Regions from separate parts of the Musicola paradisiaca NCPPB 2511 genome, predicted to be linked through region 4. Evidence: predicted binding sites of a transcription regulator. Region 4 holds the regulator's gene; each other region holds the start of a gene.

The links. Region 4 encodes Fur, which represses iron uptake genes when iron is present. Its sites were predicted from a motif close to ATAATAATGAGAACNACTATCAA; they were not measured.
Region 1: the regulator Fur is predicted to act here: its motif matches at 1,774-1,796, upstream of efeU (iron uptake transporter permease EfeU).
Region 2: the regulator Fur is predicted to act here: its motif matches at 1,803-1,825, upstream of DPA2511_RS16475 (Nramp family divalent metal transporter).
Region 3: the regulator Fur is predicted to act here: its motif matches at 2,430-2,452, upstream of fes (enterochelin esterase).

The regions. Positions count from the first base shown of each region.
Region 1 covers NZ_CM001857.1:3,661,380-3,665,578, reverse strand. The annotation lists gene efeO (iron uptake system protein EfeO) at 1-635, opposite strand, end outside; gene efeU (iron uptake transporter permease EfeU) at 654-1,499, opposite strand; gene DPA2511_RS16120 (TonB-dependent receptor family protein) at 1,822-3,888, shown strand; gene DPA2511_RS16115 (ABC transporter substrate-binding protein) at 3,997-4,199, opposite strand, start outside.
Region 2 covers NZ_CM001857.1:3,738,465-3,742,663, reverse strand. The annotation lists gene nadK (NAD(+) kinase) at 1-747, opposite strand, end outside; gene grpE (nucleotide exchange factor GrpE) at 890-1,477, shown strand; gene DPA2511_RS16475 (Nramp family divalent metal transporter) at 1,864-3,102, shown strand; gene nudK (GDP-mannose pyrophosphatase NudK) at 3,205-3,780, shown strand.
Region 3 covers NZ_CM001857.1:1,744,639-1,748,837, forward strand. The annotation lists gene DPA2511_RS07675 (TonB-dependent siderophore receptor) at 82-2,235, opposite strand; gene fes (enterochelin esterase) at 2,552-3,856, shown strand; gene DPA2511_RS07685 (MbtH family protein) at 3,861-4,082, shown strand.
Region 4 covers NZ_CM001857.1:1,260,855-1,265,053, reverse strand. The annotation lists gene DPA2511_RS05765 (methyl-accepting chemotaxis protein) at 1-123, opposite strand, end outside; gene fldA (flavodoxin FldA) at 527-1,054, shown strand; gene fur (ferric iron uptake transcriptional regulator) at 1,377-1,823, shown strand; gene glnS (glutamine--tRNA ligase) at 1,987-3,645, opposite strand; gene nagE (N-acetylglucosamine-specific PTS transporter subunit IIBC) at 3,807-4,199, opposite strand, start outside.

The DNA.
Region 1 (4,199 bases), 2.2 Mb from region 4:
AAATTCGGATCGGCGGCTTTTTTCTCATAGTCATCTTCACGGGCGTCGATTTTTTCATCGAGATCGGAGAACAGTTCGGCAATGGGCTCAATACGTTCATAGTGCTGACGGGCTACCGCGTACAGCTTACGCGCGTCGTCCAGTTTGCCGGCCTTGATAGCGTCGGTGAACTGCTTGGTCTGTTTGACCAGCTCGTCGACTTCGCGGATGACGTAGACCTTGTAATCGGCAATCGGGCCGACCAGATCGAGCACGCTGGTTTTCGCCGCCGGCGTATTTCCTGCCGCCGCCGTGACGATCAGCTTGCCTCTCGGATTACTGAGCAGGCCGCAGGTCATGTCGTATTCGCCGGTCTCCAGATTGGCGGTCATTTTCTGGGTGAAGCCCGGCGCGATATTTTCACGCTCCTCCACCACCATGACGCCTTTGAGAATTTCCCACTCCAGGTTTTTCTGGCTGGCGTTATACACCACGAACTGCGTTTTGCCCGCCGCCACCGTGACCTGCATCGGTTCGCACTGTTTATCATTGACGGTGATTTTGATCTGGGGGACATCCGCCGCCAGCGCATCAACGGCCGGGAAGGTCAGCAGTGCGGCGCACAGCGCGGAACGGCGAAAAAACGGTGTAGACATAGACAGATCCCTTTTCGATTAATGATGGGTATTACGCTGCGCCGGGGGCGATATTGTCACCGGGCGTCGCGGAAGGAAAAAGAACATCAGCGCCGGCAGCAGATACAGGAAGTAGACCACCACTTCGCTGACGCTGGGGGTTTCCTGATAGCCGAAAATGCCCTCCAGCAGGGTGCCGAACAGGGTGTGAGTGGACAGCGTGGCGCTGAAATCAAACGCCACTTCCTGCAAGTGATTCCACCATCCGGCTTCGTGGAAGGCGCGGATTGCGCCCGCGGCCAGCCCGGCGGCGACGAACAGGATGAACAGCCCGCTCCATTTGAAGAATTTGGCCAGATGCAGTTTTACGCCGCCCCAGTAGATCATCGCGCCTACGATGATGGCGCACAGCAGCCCGAGCACGGCGCCGAACGGCGCGGCGGCGCCGACATCCTGCTGAAAGGCCGCCAGCAGGAAAAATACCGACTCCAGCCCTTCGCGCGCTACGGCGAAAAATACCATCGCCACCAATGCCCAGCCCTGACGCTTACTGGCGCCGAGCGCCTGATCGATAGCGCCTTCCAGATGCAGTTTTACCGAGCGGGAAACCCGGCGCATCCAGAACACCATGTAGGTCAGGATGGCGACGGCCAGCACCGCCACGATGCCTTCGAACAGCTCCTGTTGTTTCTGTGGAAATTCGCCGGTGGTGGCGTTGATGAACAGGCCGAGCGCCAGACACAGCGTCACGGCCAGAGCGACGCCGACCCAGACCGCGCCCAACCACTGCTCGCGCTGGGTACGTTTCAAATAGCTGGCGATCAGGCTGACGATCAGCGCCGCCTCCAGCCCTTCGCGAAACATGATTAATAAGGGAACGAACATGGATGACCCCTTAACAAGCCCTACCGGCAGCGCCAGGGTTCAGGCGTAGCGAGGCTGTGTAAATATAGGTAAATGAATAATGATAGTGATTATCATTCCAGTTGTGGGAAATGCAAGGGCTTCATCCACGATTTTTTTGAGCAAAAGTTTCAGCCTTGTGCGGCGCTGTGACGATGATTTTTAAAATAATCATTAGTTATCATATAGATGACATTCGGTGCGGTTTGGTTGTTTTCTGTTAAGAAACGTCTATATAATGATAATTATTCGTGAAACAATAGTCATTCTCATTAGTGCACATCATTTAGGGATAATTATTACGATGCAACGTAGCCGTATAGCCAGCGCACTGGCGCTGATTTTTGCCAGTAGTTCCGTCTGGGCACAGGAAGACAAAATAACTGTCAACGGTGATTTATTAGGGGATTCACGCGCTGAACAGGTGAAAACGTATCCGGGGAACCGTACCGTCATCAGCAATGAGCAGCTTGAAAAAGGCGCCAACCGTACTCTGGATGACGCCCTGCAACGTGTTCCGGGGGTCAAGATTCAGGACGAAACCGGTACCGGCGTCTTGCCGCAGATCGCCGTGCGCGGGTTGTATGACAGCCGCAGCGGGCGTGCGCAGATCCTACAGGACGGTATTCCACTGGCGCTGGCGCCTTACGGGCAGGAAGGGATGTCGCTGTTCCCGGTGACGTTCGCCTCGATTGACCGTATCGATGTGGTGCGCGGCGGCGCGGCGGTACAGTATGGCCCCAACAACGTGGGCGGGGTGATCAATCTGGTCAGCAAGCCGATCCCGGTGAAATGGGAAAACGAGATCGCCGAGCGGGCAACCTTTTACGGCAAAGGACGCAATCTGTGGGACACCTATCTGCGCACCGGCGGCATGGTGAATGACAGCTTCGGCCTGCAGGTGGAAGCCAATCAGGTCAAAGGCAATTCCTTCCGCGAGCACAGTGCCAGCGATGTGCAGAACTACCGTATCCGCGGGCTGTGGAATATCAACGAAGACACATCGCTCGATTTTTCCTACCAGTATTATGATGCGCATGCCGATCTGGCGGGGGCGCTGACCGCGGCGGATTATGAAGCCAGTCGCCGCAAGAGTACCCGGCCTTACGATGATTATGACGGGCATACCAAGCGCTACAGTGCAGTGTACAACCAGCAATTGGGCTCGCTGGGGTTCATCGATTCCGCCGAATTTAACTGGACGTTCTTCGGCCATGAATCCAGCCGTGATTTCCATGTCGGAATGAGAAGCTCCTCGACCGAAACCTGGAACCCGTCGCTGCCTGCGCAGATTGTGCAGAACTCGCCGCGCGACTTTAAGGTCTGGGGTACCGAACCGCGTTTAAGCATGAACGTGTATGGCGACAAGGTGAACCAGCAATGGACGGTCGGCGGCCGTTTTGTGAAAGAAGACATCGATTATCAGGTCAAACAGTACCGCTTCGCCACCAACGCCTATACCACCACCCGCGACTGGAAATTTAACGACGATGCCTGGGCCGGCTATCTGAACAACGCCGTCAAGCTGTTGGACGACACCCTGACCATCACGCCGGGCGTGCGGTTTGAACATGTCAGTGAAAAATACCAGGATCGCATCAGCGGGCTGAGTACCAGCGCGCCGGACGACCAGTGGCTGCCGGGGCTGTCGGTCGGCTACCAACTGACGCCGAGCTGGTTCCTGTACGCCAACGCACAGAAGAGCCTGCGCCCGGCGCAGGTGACTCAGATAGTCAAAGGCGGCGATGTGAGTTCGGAGCTGGCCTGGAACTATGAGAGCGGCGTGCGTTATACCCCGACGAAAGACGTCAGTCTGAACGCGGGGCTGTATCGTATCGACTACAAAGATCAGATCTCCTACGACAGTGCGACGGATTCCTACCTGAACATCGGGAAGACCCGCCATCAGGGGATCGAGCTGGAAGGCTTCTGGAAACCGGCCGCGGTAGAGGGGTTAAGCCTGCATGCCGGTTACGCCTGGCTGGATGCCGAGCAGGAAAACGGCGTCAACAAAGGCCGGCGCGTGCCTTACTCTTCCCGTTCCCAGGTGACGCTGGACGGCAGCTACGATTGGCGGGGGACGACCTTTACGCTGGCGGGCTACTACTTCAGCAAGTCCTTCTCCGATACCGCCAACTCGACGGTGGAAAACAGTTCCGGTTCGGTCGGCCCGCAGCCGTCCTATTGGGTGTGGAACGCGCAGGTCAGCCGCGAGTTGTACAAATCTGAACGCACCTCGCTTACCGGTTATGTGGGCGTGAACAACCTGCTCGACAAGGATTACTGGTTCCGGGGCGTCGATACCAGCCCGTGGGGACGTCAGCCTGCGCCGGGCCGCTCGTTTACCGCCGGGATGAGCTACAAGTTCTGATGACTATAACCGCCGTCATTATCGTCTGAACGAATATGACGGCAGAGATCGACAGGGGGAGGCGTTTGACGAGCGCCTCCCCCTGTGTTTATGGGCGGTGTGTCGACATTACAGCGTCAGGAAAAACAGACCGCTATATTCCACGCCGGTAAACGCCTGAAACAGCGCTTCCAGATCGGCCTGCGGGTTCACCTCGGCGAAGGCGTCGGGATGGAACAATTTCGCCATCGCTTCCAGCGCGATGACGTTGAATGGGCTGTCGTAAAACTGGTGATACATCGCCATCACCCGCTTCTCTTTCACCGCCTTGA
Region 2 (4,199 bases), 2.2 Mb from region 4:
GGCGATCTGGCTATCGCAACTGAGTTCAAGATCTTGGGTGATATGAGAGAATTTGAGACGAATGGTACTGCTGCTGTTAATCACCAAGGGTCTGGATGACAACGTATGGGGAAACATCGGAACCAGCGCGATGGCATCCAGCGATGGAGTCAGAATCGGGCCGCCACCGGATAGCGAGTAGGCGGTGGAACCCGTTGGCGTCGAAATGATCAGCCCGTCGGATCGCTGAGAAAAAGCGAATCGATCGTCTATATAGACTTCGAATTCAATCATGTGCGCCACTTTACCAGGATGCAAAACCACCTCGTTAATGGCGGTACTGCTACTGTTGGGGTGGTTTGATCGGCAGATTTCAGCTTCCAGCATGAATCGGCTCTCACAGAGATAGCGGCCGTCCAGCACGTCGCTAAGTTGCTGTTGAGTATGGTCGGGGTCAAGATCGGTAAGAAAACCGAGGTTGCCGCGATTGACACCGATGACGCTGATATTGTGGCGGGAAAGCACGCGCGCTGCGCCCAGCATATTGCCGTCTCCGCCAACGACCACAGCAAGATCGGCCTGCTGGCCTATCTCGGACAGATTTCCGGTCATGGCCCCCTGAAGCTTAAGCTCCTGTGCGACCTGTTCGTCAACAATAACGTCGTAACCTTTGGCGCTCAGCCAGTGGTACAGCATTTCGTGAGTAGTCAGTGCTGTGGGATGGCGCGGATGGCCGACGATACCGATGCAGTTAAACGCTCTGTTCATTGGGATGGTTCATCCTTTACGGGAACGCCTGCCGCTCCCTGTTTTCGGGCCAACAATATGTGAGTAGTTCCCTTGAAACCCCGGTTTTGATCCCCATAATAAGCGAACTAGCGAGATGAATGCGAAAACCGCGGAGAATTTCATGAGTAGTAAAGAACAGAAGTCGCCTGACGAGCAAGTCTTGGATCAGAAGGATACGGCACAAAGCCAGCAAACGGATACGATGCCAGAGACGACGGAAGTGGCTGACTCGCGTGATGAGCGTATCGCCGAACTGGAAGCGCAACTGGATGAAGTTCAGCAACGTGAGCGTGAAACCGTACTGCGTGTTCGTGCTGAAATGGAAAACGTTCGTCGCCGTTCTGAACTGGATGTTGAGAAGGCGCATAAGTTTGCGTTGGAGAAATTTGCCGGAGAAATGTTGCCGGTGATTGATAATCTGGAACGTGCGTTGGAAATGGCCGACAAATCCAGCGAGGCGCAGGCATCCACGATCGAAGGCGTGGAGCTGACATTGAAGTCGATGCTGTCTGCTGTTCGCAAATTTGGCATTGAGGTTGTCGCCGATGTAAACGTACCGTTTAATCCGGAAGTGCATCAGGCGATGACCATGATGGAATCGGCTGAACATCAGCCGAACCATGTCATGTTGGTGATGCAAAAAGGGTATACGCTGAACGGTCGGCTGCTACGCCCGGCGATGGTCGCCGTTTCAAAAGCTAAAGAATAATCTCATCTGACTTTCTCTCCGGAACTCGTTTGACCAGTTCCGGAGGTCTTTTCCCCCTCATGTTGTTTCTTTTTCTTGCATTGTTTCTTCCCTTCAAGCGTTTTCTGGCCCCACTGCAGGTTTCTAATATTTTTATTTCATTGATATATAATGAAAAATATCATTTTGGTAACATATTGAATGTTTCGTTAACGTCATCAGGGATTGGTTGCTTTTTTTGTTTATATTTTGTTAATGTCTGAGCAATAAAAGTTATACATTTATTGGATACGTGCTTCATCGTCTTTGCCTATCGAAATAATCATTTTTACCACTCTAAATGCACTTGATAATCATTATCATTTTTGTGAGAGTAGCAAAATATCAGTGTTAGAAGGGTTACTTATATGCCGGGGAGTCGTGTAGTGGAATCAGTCAGCCGTACATCGAGAAAGCTTAAGCTTTCATTGATGGGGCCGGCCTTTATCGCGGCGATCGGTTATATCGATCCCGGTAATTTCGCCACCAATATTCAATCTGGTGCTGCTTATGGCTACCAGTTGCTGTGGGTTGTCGTTTGGGCGAATTTAATGGCTATGCTCATTCAGTTGCTTTCCGCCAAGCTCGGTATCGCTACCGGGAAAAACCTGGCGGAACACATCCGAGATCGTTTTCCTCGCCCTGCAGTCTGGTTTTACTGGGTTCAGGCAGAGATCATCGCCATGGCGACCGATCTGGCGGAGTTTATCGGCGCTGCGGTGGGGTTCAAATTATTGCTGGGTATTTCGCTGCTGGAAGGCGCGATTCTGACCGGTATTGCAACCTTTCTCATCCTCACGCTGCAACAACGCGGCCAGAAGCCTCTCGAGATGGTGATCGGCGGGTTGCTGATGTTTGTCGCGGCGGCGTATATCGTCGAACTGATTTTCTCCAGCCCGCAATTGGCGCCGTTAGCGAAAGGAATGGCGATCCCCAATCTGCCGTCGTCCGATGCTGTAATGCTGGCGGCGGGGGTGTTGGGGGCAACTATTATGCCTCACGTTATCTACCTGCATTCGTCGTTAACACAGCAAAAAAGCAGCGATACGCATGCGGAGCGTTATGCAGCCACTAAAGTCGATGTGGCTGTGGCGATGACAATCGCCGGCTTTGTCAACCTGGCGATGATGGCGACCGCCGCCGCGGCGTTCCATTTTAGCGGTAATGCTTCTGTTGCCGAGCTTGAACAAGCCTATCTGACGTTGAAACCTCTGCTTGGCCAGGCTGCCGCTACTATGTTCGGATTGAGCCTGGTTGTCGCCGGTCTTTCCTCCACCGTGGTAGGAACGTTGGCCGGCCAGGTAGTGATGCAGGGATTTGTCCGGTTCAGCATTCCGTTATGGGTACGTCGCATTGTCACTATGCTGCCTTCATTCATCGTGATTATGTTTGGAATGGATCCGACGCGAGTTCTGGTACTGAGTCAGGTTCTTCTGAGCTTCGGTATTGCGCTGGCGCTAATCCCGTTGTTAGCGTTTACCGGCAATCGTGAACTGATGGGGGGGCTGGTGAACAGCCGTTTGGTGCAGAATATTGGCAGAATCATTGTCTGCGTAGTTATCGCCCTCAATCTTTATCTGTTGGTGGATACTCTGCTGGGAAGGTAGTGCCTTCCCGGCTTTTGCCGCATATCTATCCGCTATTTCGTGCATTCCCTTCGACCCCACCCTATTATTTGACGTTGTTTATTCATCACGCAGGGTTCGATCATGTTGTCACCTATCAAAATTATTGAAAAGAAGCTGTTATCGGATCACTGGTTTGTTCTTCATAAATATGTATTTGATCTAAAAAGAAAAACGGGTGGAACTGTACGCCAGATGCGTGAAGTTTATGATCGGGGAAATGGTGCGACCATTCTGTTATACAACCGAGCCCGGGGAACAGTGGTGTTGACTCGCCAATTCCGTATGCCGACTTATCTGAATGGTAATGAAAGCGGTATGTTGCTGGAGGCGTGCGCGGGGTTGTTGGATAACCAGAGTCCGGAACAGTGTATTCGCAATGAAGCTATTGAGGAAACCGGCTATACGATCGGTAAAGTGGAAAAGCTGTTTGAGGCCTATATGTCCCCCGGTGGTGTGACGGAGTTGATCCATTTCTTTGCGGCGGAGTATGACGATTTGCAGCGGGAAAATGATGGTGGCGGCATAGAGGACGAGGATATTGAAGTGCTGGAGATACCCTTTATCGAAGCCATGAGGATGGTTGGCGACGGTCGGATTCGCGATGGGAAAACCATTATGCTGTTGCAGCATGCCAGGATACAAGGATGGTTTGAGTAATTGATTGATATATTTGGTAAAAATAATGAATGAGCAACAGTGACAGGTTGCTCGTTTTTTATAAATATCGTTGGGGTACGGGGCGGGGCATCGGTTTATTTGCTAATATAAGGCTCAGAGCCTAGAAAGAGGCTTAGCCGTGCCAGCAGCATATTTGCCATGGACTTTAACTCAAGTGTTACTGCTATTTTTTTGCGAACCATATTCTCTCTGGTCATTATTCATTTTTTATTATCTTTTATAATTCATTAAGTTAAGAGTTACTGGCTGTTTTAAGACTTGTTACGTAACGATATTAAACAGTTTTCGGCTTAAGATTCTGTAATTCTCCCTAAATCAACAAAAAGCAAACATTTGAGTTGAGTCCGCCATGGTTCATCGTGCAGGCAAATCATGGCGGGCCCGGCCTGAATGAGCGG
Region 3 (4,199 bases), 480 kb from region 4:
TATGTCTGTTGAGTAAACCTATCGCGTGTAGTCGGTTGTGGCATAAGCAGGGCGGACAACACGTCCGCCCGAGAAAACCGCTTACCAGCTGTAGCTGACGCTGGCGACAACGGTACGGCCCGAGCCATAGAAACAGGCTGTGGTGCCGGAGCAAGACGCGACGTAGTGTTTGTCGGTCAGATTGTTGACGTTGAGTTGTAACGTCGTGCCTTTCAGGTTAGGTAACGCTTCGCCCAGTTCGTAACGCGCCATGGCGTCGTACAGGGTATAGGCCGGTACCTTGAAGGATTCGGCGTTATCCCCATAGCTGGTGCCGATGTAACGCACGCCGGAGCCCAGCGTGACGCCTTTCAGCGGACCGGTCAGGAAGCTGTAGTTGCCCCAGGCGGAGGCGGTGTGGCGAGGAATGGCCGCCGGCGACTTGTTGACCTGGCTGGCGGTGTTGCTCTCTTTGGTCTCCGCGTCGGTATAGGTGTAGGCCGCGATCAGGCTGATTTCCGGTGTTAATTGCGTGTGCGCCTCGGTTTCCACCCCTTTGGATTTCACTTTGCCGATCTGTTCGTAGTAACCGATGGTGCTGTTGTAAGAAGAGATATTCTTCTGGGTGATGTCGAACAACGACACCGTCAGCAGGGTATTGCTGCCCTTGGGCTGGAATTTGATCCCCACTTCCGACTGTTCGCCGGTCGTCGGGTCGAACGGTGCGGTACCGGGAGCGCCGCTGTCGAGGTTGGGCTCGAACGAGGTGCTGTAACTGACATACGGTGAAATCCCGTTGTCGAAAGCGTACAGCAACGCGGTGCGGCCGGTGAATTTGGCGTCGTTTCTTTCGTCCGTGGTGCTGGTATTGCGGTTGGTGGTTCTGACCTGGCTCCAGTCATGGCGACCGGACAACAGCAGGTTCCACTGATTCCACTCCAGTTGATCCTGCAGATAAACGCCGGTCTGATCCAGTTTCTTGCGCTGGTTGGTGGTTAGGGACTGCGTGCTTTCGTCAATTTTCAGGCCGTAGGTTGGGTTGGCCCAGTTAAGATCGTACTGGCTGCCGGCTGCACGCCAGAGCTTGTAATCGCGATCCGTCCATTTGTAATCCAGCCCGCCAATCAGGGTATGGGAGAGTTCGCCGGTGCTGAATTTCGCTTTCAGCTGGTTGTCCAGGCCCAGTTCGTTCGCTTCGGTTTCTTCGCGCTGTGCACGACGAGACAGGGTGGTATTGGTGGCGGTACCGCCGGTGGAGTACACCAGATATTTATATTTCTCGTTCAACTGTGAATAACGGAAATTCTGCTGGAACGAAAGCACCTCATTGAACGAGTGATCGAAGATATAACCGATAGCGGTTTGCTCACGCTCGGACTGGTTATAGTTGGCATCACTGACGTTAAAATCATAAGGCAGATAACCGGCGCTGGTGCCGAATACGGTGCCGTATGCCGGCAGGAAGTTACGCTGCCCGGCTTTTGGGTCGTTCTGGTAGCTGGTCAGCAGGGTAAAACTGGTATCCGGGTTGGGGAGCCAGGTGATCGCCGGTGCGATAGCCACACGCTGTTGTTTATAGTCATTGACGAATTCTTTGCGAGTGCTGGCGATGCCGTTCAGGCGGTACAGCAGCGATTTGTCGTCGTTAAGCGCGCCGCCGAAGTCAAACGCGGCTTCGCCCAGGCTTTGGTTGCCGGCGCTGAATTTAATCTTGTGGATCTCTTCCGCCGTCGGGCGTTTGCTGGTCATGCTGATCAGCCCGCCGGGGTTAACCTGCCCGTACAGCACGGAAGCCGGGCCATGCACCAGTTCTACGCGCTCCAACAGCCAGGGGTCGATTTTCCCCATCACGCCGGCCTGGCCGTTTAAGCCATAGCTCAATCCATCCAGGAATTTAGGCGCATAGCGGAAGCCGCGGGCAATCACTTCATCGCTGCGGTTTGAGGAACCGCGGTAGTTTGTCACCACGCCGCTGGAATAGTTCAGCGCGTCCGAGACGTTGGCAACCGCCTGGTTGTCCATCTGATCGCGGGTCACGACGCTGACGGATTGGGGCGTTTTCACCAACGGCGTGCTGGTTTTGGTGCCCGCGGCGCTTTCCTTGGCGACGACGCCTTTTAGCGGCGCGGTAACACTTTCATTGGTACTGGCGGAAACGACAATGGTGTCATTGTGGGTTGTCGTTGCCGCCTGAGCCAGCGGCGCGACCAGTAAAGATATGAAAATAGCTAATGGTTTCTTTTTAGTGTGATACATCGGCTTTCCCCTCAGAAAACAGCCCTGTTGGTTCAGTATGTGTACATGGGCGAGCCATATCGAAAGGTCGTCTTTGACCATAGCCATCAATAAATTAAATATAATCAATAGCTTTTAATGTTTTCGAACGTTGCTATAACCCAGAGTGTATTGCTGATATCCCGATAAAAATCGAGACACCCATCTTATTGCAAATGTAAATAATTCTCAATATTATTTCTATCGATGTTTATGACGGTATCCTTGTCATTCGACACATTAATAAATTTGATTAAATGTAAGAAAAACGTAAAGGGCTGCGGCCCGGGAGGGTTTGATGCCGGAAATACAGGCGCCGGGATTTGCTGCCGCCTTGCTATCGTCGCCCCAGGCGGGAACGCAGGAATGGTGGCGACAGATCGCCAGCGTGGGAACGCCGCTGCTGGAGCCGCAAGGAGAGCAGCAAGTACGAATGACGTTTCTCTGGCGCGATCCGGCCGGAACGGCGCGGCATTCCACCATTCGACAGGTGTATATCGATGTTAACGGCGTGACCGATCATCACCACTTTACGCCGCAGAGCCTGCAACGCCTTCCCGGCACGGATGTTTGGCACTGGTCGGTGGATATCGAACGCGACTGGCGCGGCAGTTACTGCCTGATCCCCGTTGGCAGCGAGCATCTGCCGCCGGCGTTCACCGATCACGAACAGCAGCGCGAATGGTGGTGTTCGCTGTTTCCCTTGATGACGGCCGATCCGCTCAATCCGGCTACCCCTTGGGATACCTGGACAGGGAAGCAACTTTCCGCCGTCCACCTGCCGGATGCATTGCCGCAAGCTGCCTGGTCGTCGACCGACGGCGGTACGGCCGTACCGGCGGATCCTTCCCGCCGATTCACGTTCGAGTGGCACAGCCCGCAGTTGGGGAATCGCCGCCGTATCTGGCTATACATTACCGGCCATACCGACGAGCCCGCTGCGCGCCCGCTGGCGATCGTGCTGGACGGGCAAAAGTGGGCGGAGGAAACGCCGCTGTTCGCGCCGCTGGATGAGGAAACCGATGCCGGCCGGCTGCCTGCCGCCGTTTATCTGTTTATCGACGCCATCGATATGCCGCGCCGCAGCCAGGAATTGCCCTGCAATCCGGCATTCTGGCGGGCGGTGCAGGATGAGTTATTACCGATGGCGGCGCAGTATGCGGCCTTTAGCGACGATCCCGATCGCACGCTGGTATCCGGCCAGAGTTACGGCGGGCTGGCGTCGTTGTATGCCGGCCTGTATTGGCCCGAACGTTTCGGCCGGGTGTTGACGCAGTCCGGATCCTTTTGGTGGCCGCATCAAAAAGTGCTGACCTGCATGGGCGGCCGCCATGAGCAGGATGTCGGCATGCTGATTGCCGAGGTACGACAGTGCGGACGTCCCGCGAGGCCGCTGGTGGTGTTCCAGGAGGCGGGCCGCCGGGAAAGCGATATCCATTTCGTCAATCAGCAGATGAACGCCGCGCTGAACGCGGCGGGCCATCATGTGCATTACCGCGTCTACAACGGCGGTCACGACATGCTGTGTTGGCGCGGTGGATTGATTGACGGTTTACGCTGGCTGCTGACAACGCAGCCGACAACGACAAACAACAAGGAGTGACGCCATGTCCCAGGAATCTGTGAATCCGTTTGATGATGAACGTTTAACGTTTCTGGTGCTGATCAATACGCAGCAACAGTTCAGCCTGTGGCCTGAGTTCGCCGCTATTCCCGCCGGCTGGGCGGCGGTATTCGGGCCGCAGAGCCGCGAGGCGTGTATCGGTTATACGCAGGCGCAGTGGCTGGATATGCGGCCTGCCGGAGTGAAAACGACGTCTCAGGCGTAATGCCGTTCGTCTGACCGAGCCGGTGGAAAAATACCGCGGGGACAACGGCGAAAGGGGTGCCTGTGCGTGTGTCTCCGTTCTCGCAGGGGCGATCGAACGGGATGGGTTTTCAGACGG
Region 4 (4,199 bases):
CGTCTCGTTCATGGTACGAAACGAGTACATAGTATAAACCGACACCGCAACCCATAGCGCACAAAAGGTACCCAGTACCCACATCATTGCGGTGCGAATAGCAATATTTTTCAGGAATTGCATAGATAGACTCCAGCCTGAATGATTACACAAGGTAAGATTTGTTGTGAGGTATGCAATAAATAAAGACTATGATTGCGCAAAAAACATTGCTGTGATTTACATTTCACGAAGAAACTTGTTCCATTCATCGACCAAATCACAGGAACATTTAGCGCGTTAACGCCTTTAAAAAGCTAAAAATTATTATGCTTTTTAGCAATCCGTCTATTTTCCAATGAGATATTACAGACCTGTATTTTTAAAAAACTAAAAAAATTAAGTAATGAAATTAACACTGCCATTTACTTATCCCGTCGGGCGGCATAGAGATTCGAGTTTCTCCACTATAAACTGTCTGCTATCATTACCGGATCGCTGGTGAGACATACACCATATCCTTAGAAATTAAGAGGTTATCCAATCCATGGCTCTCATAGGCATTTTCTTTGGCAGTGACACAGGCAACACTGAAAATATCGCCAAAGCAATCCAACAGCATCTTGGAACCGAAGTTGCTGAAATTCATGACATTGCCAAAAGCAGTAAAGAAGATCTTGAGCGTTTTGACATCCTGTTGCTGGGTATCCCGACCTGGTACTACGGTGAAGCGCAGTGCGACTGGGATGATTTTTTCCCTACGCTGGAAGAGATCGATTTCGCCGGCAAGCTAGTAGCGATTTTCGGCTGTGGAGACCAGGAAGACTACGCCGAGTATTTCTGTGATGCCATGGGGACTATCCGTGACATTATTGAGCCGCGCGGCGCCACCATCGTCGGCAACTGGCCGACGGAAGGTTACTATTTTGAGGCATCGAAAGGCCTGGTGGATGACAAGCATTTTATCGGGCTCGCCATAGATGAAGACCGTCAGCCGGAATTGACGACAGAACGGGTCGCCGCCTGGGTAAAACAGATCAGCGAAGAGATGAATCTCAAAACATTACTCTCCTAACAGACAATGGCCCTGCCAAATCCAGGGCCATCTCTTATCAAGAGATAAAACCTATCATATAGATAAATACGATTTTTTAACTTTCTGCTACAACAGAGTATAATATTTTCCGGTTTGCTTGCCGCATCGCAATATTGCTCTCGTCAACGGGGCATAGATCGTAGATCTGTGTAGTAGGCGGGAATAGTATGGTAAAGGTTAGGCTGTTTTCATTTCGACAGTGCAGTCCTATAATTGAGGGCAGTAACCTTTTTTAAGCCGACCGATGAGACCAGGCTATCAGCCTGACTGACAAAAAGTAGAGCAACAGGACAATATCCGCATGACTGACAATAATACCGCATTAAAGAAGGCCGGCCTGAAAGTCACACTTCCCCGATTAAAAATACTGGAAGTGCTTCAGGCTCCTGAGTGCCATCACGTCAGCGCGGAAGATCTCTATAAGAAGCTGATCGATATGGGCGAAGAAATCGGTCTGGCGACGGTCTATCGCGTACTGAACCAGTTCGATGACGCCGGCATTGTCACCCGACATAATTTTGAAGGTGGTAAATCGGTATTTGAACTGACCCAACAGCACCATCATGATCACCTTATCTGTCTGGATTGCGGTCGTGTTATCGAATTCAGCGACGAATCCATCGAGGCGCGTCAGCGCGAGATCTCTGAAAAACACGGCATCAAGCTGACCAACCACAGTTTATATCTTTATGGTCACTGTATTGACGGCAACTGCCGTGAAGATGATAGCCTGCATGAAGAGCGCTAATTACTTATCCGAGTGTTAAAAAAACCGCAGAAAGCGTTTTTTTACGCACCGAATACGTGACGCAATCATAGCGAATCAGTAGCCTGATTCCTGCCTTGCAACATATCCGGCTAAAAAAAACCGCCACTCGGCGGTTTTTTTGTCATGCGAGGTGTCAATAGTATTAACCCACCCAGCTGTCTCTCAGACCAACAGTACGATTGAACACCAGATGTTCAACACTGGAGTATACCGGGTCAGCACAAAAATACCCTTCACGTTCAAACTGATAGGCTTTTTCCGCCTGAGCCTGGCTCAAGCTCGCCTCAACAACCCCTTGCACGATCCTCAGAGAATCCGGGTTGATCGTGGAGAGAAAATCATCCGCAGCACCGGGATTCGGTACGCTAAACAGACGATCATACAAGCGGAATTCCGCAGACAGTGCATGAGCAGCAGAAACCCAATGAATAACCCCTTTTACCTTGCGGCCGTCCGCCGGATCCTTACTCAAGGTATCCGCATCATAACTGCAGTAAATCGTGGTAATGGCGCCCTGTTCATCCTTATCGATACGTTCGGCTTTAATAACGTAGGCGTTACGCAGACGTACCTCTTTGCCCAACACCAAGCGCTTGTATTGTTTATTGGCTTCTTCACGAAAATCGGTCCGATCGATATAGATTTCGCGGCTAAACGCCACCTGCCGGGTTCCCATCTCCGGTTTATTTGGATGGTTCGGCATTTCAACCCACTCTTCGTGGTTCTCTGGCAGGTTTTCAATAACAACGCGCACCGGATCCAGCACCGCCATTGCACGCGGCGCGTTTTCATTCAGGTCATCACGAATACAGGATTCCAGCGCGGCCATTTCCACCGTGTTATCTTGTTTAGTGACGCCGATACGACGACAAAATTCACGAATAGACGCAGCGGTATAACCACGACGGCGCAGACCGGAGATCGTCGGCATACGCGGATCGCTCCAGCCCTCTACATGCTTGTCCGTCACTAACAGATTCAGCTTACGTTTAGACATCACCGTGTATTCGAGATTGAGCCGAGAAAACTCATACTGCCGCGGATGGCAGGCAATGCTGATGTTATCCAGCACCCAGTCATAAAGGCGGCGGTTATCCTGGAATTCAAGCGTACACAGCGAATGAGTGATACCTTCCAGCGCATCGGAAATGCAGTGGGTAAAATCATACATCGGGTAGATGCACCACTTGTTCCCAGTCTGATGATGCTCGGCAAATTTGATGCGATATAACACGGGGTCTCGCATCACGATAAAGGGCGAGGCCATATCGATTTTCGCACGCAGGCAAGCACTACCTTCGGTGAATTCCCCATTGCGCATTTTTTCAAACAGCGCGAGGTTCTCTTCCACGGTGCGATCGCGGTAAGGGCTGTTTTTCCCCGGCGCGGTCAGCGTGCCGCGATACTCGCGAATCTGTTCCGGCGTCAATTCATCAACATACGCCAGACCTTTGCTGATCAGCTCAACCGCATACGAATACAGCTGATCGAAATAATCAGAGGAATAGCGGATATCACCGCTCCAGGAAAAACCGAGCCATTGCACGTCATGCTTAATCGACTCAACGTACTCGATATCTTCCTTCACCGGATTGGTATCGTCGAAACGCAGGTTGCATTTGCCCTCGTAATCAACGGCAATACCAAAATTCAGACAAATGGATTTGGCATGGCCAATATGCAGATAGCCGTTCGGCTCCGGCGGAAACCGCGTCTGAATACTACGATGCTTACCAGAAGCCAAATCTTCATCAATAATCTGGCGAATAAAATTGGTTGGGCGGGCTTCAGCCTCACTCATGCTTGGTTCCTCAATGCGAAAAACAACTCATAACCGCTAATGATCCAACAAGCTAAGCGGGGAAACAACTGTTTGTTGAATGAAAGTTTAAGATAAAAAACGGAGAACTGCTTTCGCATATTCTCCGTTTTAGTCGCGGACAGCCAATAACGATGCGAGGTTTATTCTTCCGCTACCTGCCGCAAAGCCATAGCGATACTTTCAGCCTGTGTCCCCACAACAATCTGCACGTTCTGTTTGTTAAGACGTATCACACCGGCCGCCCCTAGCTGTTTGGCCGCGGATTCATCCACCAGCGACGAGTCTTTCACCGTCAGCCGTAACCGCGTAATACAAGCGTCGATCGCTGTCACATTGTCCTTACCGCCCAAAACCTGCAGATAGGCACGCGCCACCGACTTGTCATCTCCGGCATCCACCCGGGCGGCAGGTGCATCGGCCGTAGCAGCCTCGCGGCCTGGCGTCATCAGGTTAAAACGAACAATCGTGAAGCGAAACACGACATAATAAATCGCAAAAAATACGATGCCTTGCAGCAACAGCATGTACCACTG